Regions from separate parts of the Nocardia sp. NPDC002869 genome, predicted to be linked through region 3. Evidence: riboswitches for the same ligand, from Rfam matches in the RefSeq annotation. Region 3 holds a riboswitch; each other region holds the start of a gene.

Region 1 (2,182 bases), on a different contig from region 3:
TTCGCTAGTTTGAGGGCTTCACGCCTACACGGTTGGTGGCTCGACCCAAGTGTTGGGAGCCCCACCCGCAATGTTTGGGGAAAGTTTGGAAATGACGCTCAGGGCCCTACCATGTTTGTGCTGGTAGAGCCCTGACCTGCGCCTATCTGTCGGGCTGACAGGATTTGAACCTGCGACCACTTGACCCCCAGTCAAGTGCGCTACCAAACTGCGCCACAGCCCGTCGCGCCGTGCGTTCCGGCGCTCGATGAGATTACCTCAGAGGTGTTCGAGACCGGAAATCGGCAGGTTGAGCGTGGTGTTGTCGGATTTCCGCCGCGCTCCGCGCTCGTCCTCCGAGCGCGTGAGGCGCGTGGGCTGCTTCTCGCTGCGGTCGCCGCTCCGGGACGAAGCTCCACGATTCGGGGCTCGGGTGGGTTCCGCACGGAGATCCGGGGCCTCGTCCTGTGCGCTGGAACCCGGGATGCTGTCCGCAACCGGACGACTGCCGCATCCGGCGGTCGACGACCGCCGCATCCGGCCGGGCGGTCGGTTCTCCGTGCGATGGGATGCCTGGTGAGAGGGGTCAGTGCCCTGTGGAATAGCTTCCTGGCTGTCTCTGTTGAACCCCCTCGTCGGCGTCCGGACAGCCCCGGGCCGCACCCTCTGTCGCTACGAGCGACCACTCGCCGTGAGGCGCTTGTTGGACGCCGGCTTCTCGACCGGACGCCGCTGGGCTCATCGCCCGGCGGCGTTCTGCTGTCTTTCCCGCGGCCTATCTCGTCCGATCGCTGGATCAGTGCGCGCCGTGGCCGGTTGCGCCCACCGCCCCACCGGAGTGCGAGCTCGGGCTGGGCACATTCTCCCGGGCGCAGCTGGTTCATCCCGCGCGGTTTTGCTGGGCGGGGGGTGCGAAGCGTGTCGTCCGGTGTCGGTGGCACCGTGGGGCGGATGAGAGGGAACCCGGTGGGAATCGGGGGCTGTCCCGCAGCGGTGAGCGGGAGCGACCGCCGTCACACGCACTGGGCCGGGGGGCGGGAAGCGACGGCGTGGACCGCCCACATCATCGAACAGGGCGAATCCAATGCGCTGATCCGCCCGTTACCTTTTTGGTGGGCCCGGAACCGGGCCCACGGTCGCCGGGCCCGGTATGACTTCTTGCCCCTGTCGAGTTCATGATCCGGGGGGTGGTGTCGCCGGGCGCCGGTGGCGTCGATGGACCGCTGATAGGGGCAGGGCCGAATACAGGTCTCTTCGTAACGTGGGTGCCGGGCGTCGACGCTGGATCGGCGACCGTCCGGAGGCGTTTTCGATGCGACGAGGACGAGCAGGGTGACACAGTGCTATGCCGTGTTCTGCGGCGTTGACGTGGGCAAAGGCGAACACCACGCGGTCGGGCTCGACCCGGCCGGTAAGCGATTGTTCGACAAGGCGCTGCCGAACGACGAGGCCCGGTTGCGGGCGGTGTTCGACCAGCTCGCGGCTCGGGGGCCGCTGCTGATCGTGGTCGACCAGCCGAACACGATCGGTGCCCTGCCGGTCACCGTGGCCCGCGACTGCGGCCACGACGTGGCCTATCTACCGGGCCTGGCGATGCGCCGCATCGCCGACCTCTACCCCGGTCAGGCCAAAACCGACGCCCGCGACGCCCACATCATCGCCGATGCCGCCCGCACCATGCCGCACGCGTTGCGCCGCGTCGACACCGGAGACGAAGCGCTGACCGAGCTCGGGGTCCTGGTCGGATTCGACGACGACCTGGCCGGGGAAGCGACCCGCACCAGCAACCGGATCCGAGGCCTGCTCACCGGCATCCACCCGGCCCTGGAACGGGTCCTGGGTCCTCGTGTCGCGCATCCGGCGGTGCTCGAGATCCTCTCGCGCTGCGGCGGCCCGGCCGGCATCCAGGCCGCGGGCCGACGCAAACTCACCAGCATCGCGGTCAAACATGCACCCCGCATGGGTGCTCGACTCGTCGAGGAAATCCTGGCCGCGCTGCCCGCGCAAACCGTCGTCGTCCCTGGCAGCAAGGCCGCCGAAGTCGTTCTGCCGAAACTCGCCGATCAACTCAAATCCGTTCTTCAGCAACGGAAAACGATCGCCACCGATATCGAGGAGATGCTCGATGCGCACCCTCTTTCCCGGGTCCTGACCTCGATGCCCGGCATCGGAGTCAGGACCGGAGCCCGCATCCTGCTCGAAG
Region 2 (2,182 bases), on a different contig from region 3:
CGGTACCCGGGTACTGCCGCGGGTGCTCCATTCGGTCAGCGCGGCGAAGGCCAGGCCGATGCCCACCCACAGCGTGGTCGATACCGCCAGCGACGCGGCCCGGAACTCCCACAGCAGGGAGGCGGGGAAGTCGGCTCCCACTTCGTCGATCTCGGGCAATACCGTGTAGCCGAGGGTGACGACGAGTACGAAACCCACCACCGCCGCGAGGAGCCGGAGGGATTCGGGTCGCGTCCGCAGCGCTTTCCAGATGGACACACCGGCCGCGACGGCCAGCAGGCCCACCAGCACCGCGGCCACCCAGAGCAGTGTGCGCTCGTTGATCGTTTCCGGGTCACCGACCGCCGGGGGGTTGGCCGGATATTCGAAGAACGGTACGGCCACCACCGCGACCCAGCCGGCCAGGCCGAGTCCGAGCACCAGCCGATGACCGGGTAGCGCGGTGAACCGCCGGGCGTAATGCGCCGCGGTCGCGACGATCGCCCCGAACGCCATCCCGGCCAGCGCGGCGGCCAGGAACTGCCCGAACTTCTGCCAAGGCCTGCTCACCACGGCCTCGTCCCCGTGCACTGTCTCCCCGTGCGTATGTCCGGTGCCGGAATCATGGGCATGCTCCGGCGCGGGCGCCGCGGCCTCCTCGATGGCGATGGCGGCCTCGACCCGGGATTCGCCGACGAAATTACCGACGACACCCGCGAGGAGACCGGCGATCAGACCGGCGAGCAGACCACGGAGCAGCAGGGCACCGAAAGATCCACTCAATGGCACGGGACACCCAGCAGGTGGCGCCCGTCGTGCATCAACTCGTGCAGGAACATTCCGCCGCGTGAGATGGCGCCCTGGTCGAATCCGACCAGGTACAGCGTCAGCAGTGCCAGCAGAACGACGCCGACGGTGACGAGCACGGTCGCTGCTGTATCGGCAGCCCTGCTCGGGACGTGGGTTATGGCCATGATGGATCCTCCTCATCCGGATGCTCGCGTCCGGTTCGCGAGTTGCGCGTAGGTGCGGGTGTCTGACTCTGCCCACCCTTTCCGGCGTGGACATCACAGTGGCGCGACCGCTCCGGGTTCTCACCGGATTACCGCATCACCTTCGCTTTCACTTGAAACTGTGACACCGGCTGTTGCCGGTCGTCAATATGCCCGCGAACGAGCACTGGCCACGCCGCCGGGGCCGGAGGCGTGGCCAGGGTGTGCGGGATGGGTCAGGAAGCGGGCTTACCCGCTACGTCGAGTACGACCTCGAACTCCAGCAGCGAGGCACCGGTGGCGACCGGCTTGTTCTGCTGTCCGGCATGCGCCTCCTTGGCGGGGCCGTCGCGCCACGCCGCGAAGGACTCCTCGGAATCCCACTGGGTGACCACGAAGTACCGATTCTCGCCGGCCGTGGGCCGCAACAATTGGAAGCCGAGGAACCCGGGGGAGTTCTCGACCGCGTGCGCGCGGTGGGCGAACCGCTTCTCCAGCTCGGGTCCCGCGCCCTCGGGGACCTCGATCGCATTGATCTTCACAACAGCCATACCCCTGAGCTTAGGTATCGCGGGGTCCGGGCGGGACAGTGCCGCACGACACAGCAGGGCCACTGCGCGCGCCGCCGGGAGCGTCGCCGCGCCCTGTGGAGGGATGTGAATAAACTCGGCCCGGTGTTGCACGACGAAGGTGGGACCGGGGTTCCGATACTGCTGCTGCACGGATTGATGGGCAGCGCCCGCACCTGGCAGGACCAGGTCCGGTGGCTGCGCGACCACGGGCGGGTGTTCACCTTCGACGCCGCCGGGCACGGGCGCCCCGCCCCGCCCGAACTCACCACCGACGCCCTCGTCGCCGATCTGGCCGACGCCACCGCGCGAATCGACGAGCCGATGATCGTGATCGGGCATTCGATGGGTGGTCTGCACGGATGGGTGTTCGCGGCCACGCATCCGAACCGGGTGGGTGGGCTGGTGGTGGAGGATATGGCAGCCGATTTCACCGGCCGTACCGCCGCCCACTGGGCCGCGATGGTCGAGGCCTGGCCGCAGCCATTCGCGGACGAGGCCGCCTTGGTGGCGCATTTCGGCCCGGTCGCCGGTCGCTACTTCCGCGATTCGTTTCACCGGGGCCCGGACGGTTACCGATTGCATGGCGAGGTGGCCACCTTCCGGGACATCTCGGAGGAGTGGGGGGTCCGGGCGTTCTGG
Region 3 (2,182 bases):
CGCTGGCGGGTCCGGCGCTGTTCGGCGGGCGCCCGCCGCGCGGCGTCCGGGCCCAGCGCGGCGAGTCGTGCCCGTACCTGCGCGTTGCTGATCCGCGGATCGGTGCGGCGGCTCGCCGCGGCGGCCCGGGCGGTTTCCAGTTCCGCGGCGACCGCCTCGGTGCCGGAGTTCAGGCCGGTCGCCAGTACGTGTACCTCGGCGGTCTTCTCGGCGCCGAAGGCGAGCCAGGAGCGCAGCGTGTCGTCGAGTCGCGTCTCCACCGCCAGCGAGTACGGGACGTGCAGCAGCGAACACGAGGTGGAGACGGCCAGTGCCCGCACGCTGCCCAGCAGGGTGGCCAGCGTCGACAGGGCACCGTCGAGGTCGGTGCGCCAGACATTACGGCCGTCGACCACGCCCGCGACCAGCAGTTTGTGCGACAGCGGGGGGACGGCCGCCACCGCGGCGACGTCGGTGCCCGCGACCAGATCGACGGCGATACCTTCGACATCGGTGGCGGCCAGGGCTTCCAGCGCGGCGCCCGGATGCCCGAAATAGGTGGCCACCAGCACCGCCGGCCGCTGTGCCGCCGCGGTGAGTTCGGTGTAGACCCGGCGGACCGTCGCCAGTTCCGCCGGGGTGAGATCGGTGACCAGCGCGGGCTCGTCCAGTTGTACCCAGCCCGCGCCCGCGTCGGCGAGTAGCCGCAGCAACTCCTGGTACAGCGGGATCAGTTCGGCGATCCGGTCCAGGGCCGCGCCGCCGGTGGTCTTGGCCAGTTTCAGGAAAGTGACCGGTCCGATGACCACCGGCCGGGCCGGCACGCCGAGTTCGACCGCTTCGGCCACCTGCGCCAGCAGGTCTTCCGGATGCAGGCCGAAGGTGGTGTCCGGGCCGAGTTCGGGCACCAGGTAGTGGTAGTTGGTGTCGAACCACTTGGTCATCTCCAGTGGCTCCACCGACTCGGTTCCGCGTGCGGCGGCGAAATAGCGGTCCAGCCGATCCGCTATCCCGGCGACCCGGTCGGGCAGGGCGCCGAGGAGGACGGCGGTGTCGAGCATCTGGTCGTAGTGGGAGAAGGTGCCGACGGGAATCGAATCCAGTCCGGCGGCGGCCAGTTCTGCGTACTGGTTCCGGCGCAGCGCGCGGCCGGTCTCGTGCAGTTGCGCCGCGTCTATCCGACCCGCCCAGTAGGACTCGGTCGCGCGTTTCAACTCCCGGTGCGGCCCCACCCGGGGGAGTCCGAGAACCGTTGCGGTGAACGGGCGGTGCGAAATAACAGTCACGGTGTTCTCCAGTGCTGAAGTTCGACGGCCGTCGCCGTTCCCGGGCGCACGGCACCGATGAGACCCCGAATGACCCGGCTGTGCGGTCGGGTCGGATGTCAGCACTGGTGGCGGCGCCCGCTCCACGAGGCGACGGCCACCGGATACGGCGTATCCGGTACAACCGGCAGGTCTTCGGACTCGCGGGCACCGGCCTGTCGGCCGACCTACTGGCCGTCGCTTCCCAGGCGTGCTGCCCAGTGCTGATGACGGCGGTCGTTCCTGCTCACCGCTGCGGGACAGTTCCGGATTTCCACCGGATTCCCTCTCACCCGCGTGGTGCGGGCTTCGGCGCCGGGGGCGGACGTTCGGGGCTCCTCGTCGTCCGGCCGGCGGACCAGCTGCGGGTCCACCATAACGCGGACGCGCCGAGCGCGCCCGCAGCGGCGCGAACAGCGGCCGACTTCGCATATCTTCGCAAGAGCGCCGGGCCGCTCGGATAGCCGGGAAATGGCCGCGGCGGGTAATACGCACAGGCCGGGATCGTGTGCGGTGAGATATGACGGTGCGGTGAACAGGACTTCGCAGCCTTGCCATACGTCCTTGTGAAGATTCTGCGAAGTGGACTTCGCTGTCGCCCCTGGGTGTGGCGCCGGGTACGTTGGGTCAATGTTCTCGAAAGTCTTGGTTGCCAACCGCGGCGAAATCGCCATCCGGGCCTTCCGCGCGGCGTACGAGCTCGGTGTCGGAACGGTTGCCGTCTTCCCGCACGAGGATCGCAATTCGGTCCACCGCCTGAAGGCGGACGAGGCATACGAGATCGGCGAGGAAGGCCATCCGGTCCGCGCCTACCTCTCGGTCGACGCCATCATCGAAGCGGCGAAGACCGCGGGCGCCGACGCGATCTACCCGGGCTACGGGTTCCTGTCGGAGAATCC
Region 4 (2,182 bases), on a different contig from region 3:
AGCACTCCCCCGGACCCGTTACCAGGCGATGGCCCCCTGCGCGCCGACGAAGGAACCGTCGGTGGACACCTCCGGCGATTCCGCCGCCGCGAGGACGACCTGGGCGGCCTGCTCCGGCGTCGTCGGCGCGTCGGCCGACGCGGGAGCCAATTCGGTCGCGACGAAACCGGGGCATACCGAGGTCACCCGGACGGCGGTATCGGCGAGCGATTTCGCCAGCCCGACCGTGAGGCTGTTCAGTGCCGCCTTCGACGCCTGGTAGCCCGGGACCACCATCGAGTAGTACGCCGACTCCGGGTTCCGCTGCTCGGTGAGCGAGCCCATCTCGGTGGAGATGTTGACGATCCGCCCGGCCGGTGCGCGGCGCACCAGCGGCAGCAGCGCTTCGATCACATTGGCGGGGCCGAAGGTGTTGGTCATCAATGTCTCGGTGAACGCGCCGGGATGGGCGAAGTTCACCGTGCCGGTGGCGGTGGCCTCGGGCAGGATGCCGGCATTGTTCACCAGGACATCGATGTGGTCGTGCCGTTCGGCGAGGGAATCGTGCAGGCACCGCGCGCTGTCCACCGAGCACACGTCGAGGACCTCCCCTTCGGCCGCCAGTCCCGCCGACCGCAGTTCGGCCACCACGGCCTCCACCGCCGGCGCGCGGCGTCCGGTGACGATCACCCGGTAACCCGCGCGGGCGAACGCCGTCGCGGTGGCGCGTCCGATTCCGCGGGTCGCCCCGGTGACCACCACGATCTTCTCCGACATGTCGTTCCTTTCGTCATTTCCGTTCGTGCCCTATGAGCATCGCGGAGGGCATACGGTGCGCGCTGGCAGGAAATCGCCGTCGCATTCGCCCGCGGCCGGTACGCCGGCTCGAGCGGGTCGAACGTCCAGTTCACTGTCGGATAGCATGGTCGGCGGCCGCACTGCGGTCGCGGCGTGATGAGGGAACCCGGTGGAAATCCGGGACTGGCGCGCAACGGTGACACCCACATGGTGGAGTCCGATCACTCATCCGCCGAGCTCGGTTCCGGCCTCGCGCACAGGCCCAGACGCAAGGAGTCCACGCCGTGACGCGGTCCTTTTCTTCGGCGGTCACCGCCGTGGTATCCACCCTCCTGCTGGCCGGATGTGCCGGTGCGCCCGACTCGGACGGTCCGGCCGCCGGGTCCGCCGCCGGCTATCCGGTGACGATCGAGAACTGCGGCGTCGAGGTCACCGTGGCGGCGCCGCCGCAGCGGGCGGTCGCGCTCGATCAAGGGGCGGCGGAGATCCTGCTGTCGCTCGGTCTGGCCGATCGGATGGCCGGCACCGCCACCTGGACCGATCCGGTGCGGGAGAACCTGGCCGCCGACAACGCGCGGGTGCCGCGGCTGGCCGACAACCGACCCTCGTTCGAGGTCGTCCTGGACAAGGAACCGGATTTCGTCGCCGCCTCCTTCGGCGGCACCCTCGGTCCCGGCGGCGTGGCCGAGCGGCAGCAGTTCACCGAACTGGGTGTCCCCACCTACCTCTCGCCGACCGACTGCGACGGCAAAACCGATATCAGCGTCAATGCCGACGGTGCTCGCACCGAACCGTTGACCATGGATTCGGTCTACCGGGAGATCCGCGACCTGGCCGCTGTCTTCGATGTCGCGGACCGCGGGGAGCGGCTGGTCACCGAACTGCGCGACCGCTACTCGGCCGCGTCCGGGCGGATCGCCGCGGAGCGGGTCTCGCTGGCCTACTGGTTCGCCGACACCTCCACGCCGTATGTCGCGGGCTGCTGCGGCTCATCCGGGATCATCACCGACGCGGTGGGCGCGAAGAACGTTTTCGATGACACCACCGACGAATGGCCGCAGGTCGGCTGGGAGACCCTCCTCGACCGCGACCCCACCGCCCTGGTCCTGGCCGACCTGAGCCGGCGCAGCCTCGCCGGGGACGCGCTGGACAGCAAGATCGCCTTCCTGGAATCGAATCCGGTGACGGCGAAACTGACCGCGGTCCGCGAGCGGCGCTACATCGTGGTCAACGGCGCCGATATGAACCCCTCGATCCGGACGGTCGACGGGGTCGAGAAGGTCGCCGACGCCCTGGAGCGGTGGGGTTACGGTTCGTGAGCTCCGCAGCGTCGAGCACCGCCGACCGGCTCGCCCGCGCGCCCGCGACGGCGGCGCTGGTGATGGTCGGGGCGGCCGTACTGGTC

What was found. Region 3 has a riboswitch for cobalamin ahead of metE (5-methyltetrahydropteroyltriglutamate--homocysteine S-methyltransferase). Riboswitches for the same ligand answer to the same signal wherever they lie in the genome.
Region 1: another riboswitch for cobalamin. It lies ahead of ACLML9_RS04390 (IS110 family transposase); the one in region 3 lies ahead of metE (5-methyltetrahydropteroyltriglutamate--homocysteine S-methyltransferase).
Region 2: another riboswitch for cobalamin. It lies ahead of ACLML9_RS27790 (CbtB domain-containing protein); the one in region 3 lies ahead of metE (5-methyltetrahydropteroyltriglutamate--homocysteine S-methyltransferase).
Region 4: another riboswitch for cobalamin. It lies ahead of ACLML9_RS03765 (ABC transporter substrate-binding protein); the one in region 3 lies ahead of metE (5-methyltetrahydropteroyltriglutamate--homocysteine S-methyltransferase).

The regions. Positions count from the first base shown of each region.
Region 1 covers NZ_JBKOOL010000014.1:40,427-42,608, reverse strand. The annotation lists tRNA gene ACLML9_RS04395 (tRNA-Pro) at 150-223, opposite strand; cobalamin riboswitch at 934-1,086, shown strand; gene ACLML9_RS04390 (IS110 family transposase) at 1,312-2,182, shown strand, end outside.
Region 2 covers NZ_JBKOOL010000264.1:2,198-4,379, reverse strand. The annotation lists gene ACLML9_RS27795 (CbtA family protein) at 1-768, opposite strand, end outside; gene ACLML9_RS27790 (CbtB domain-containing protein) at 759-953, opposite strand; cobalamin riboswitch at 989-1,137, opposite strand; gene mhuD (mycobilin-forming heme oxygenase MhuD) at 1,208-1,522, opposite strand; gene ACLML9_RS27780 (alpha/beta fold hydrolase) at 1,646-2,182, shown strand, end outside.
Region 3 covers NZ_JBKOOL010000202.1:1,090-3,271, forward strand. The annotation lists partial or broken gene metE (5-methyltetrahydropteroyltriglutamate--homocysteine S-methyltransferase) at 1-1,265, opposite strand, end outside; cobalamin riboswitch at 1,413-1,618, opposite strand; gene ACLML9_RS25780 (pyruvate carboxylase) at 1,914-2,182, shown strand, end outside.
Region 4 covers NZ_JBKOOL010000012.1:52,738-54,919, forward strand. The annotation lists gene ACLML9_RS03755 (aminoglycoside adenylyltransferase domain-containing protein) at 1-1, shown strand, start outside; gene ACLML9_RS03760 (SDR family NAD(P)-dependent oxidoreductase) at 19-756, opposite strand; cobalamin riboswitch at 893-1,026, shown strand; gene ACLML9_RS03765 (ABC transporter substrate-binding protein) at 1,062-2,096, shown strand; gene ACLML9_RS03770 (FecCD family ABC transporter permease) at 2,159-2,182, shown strand, end outside.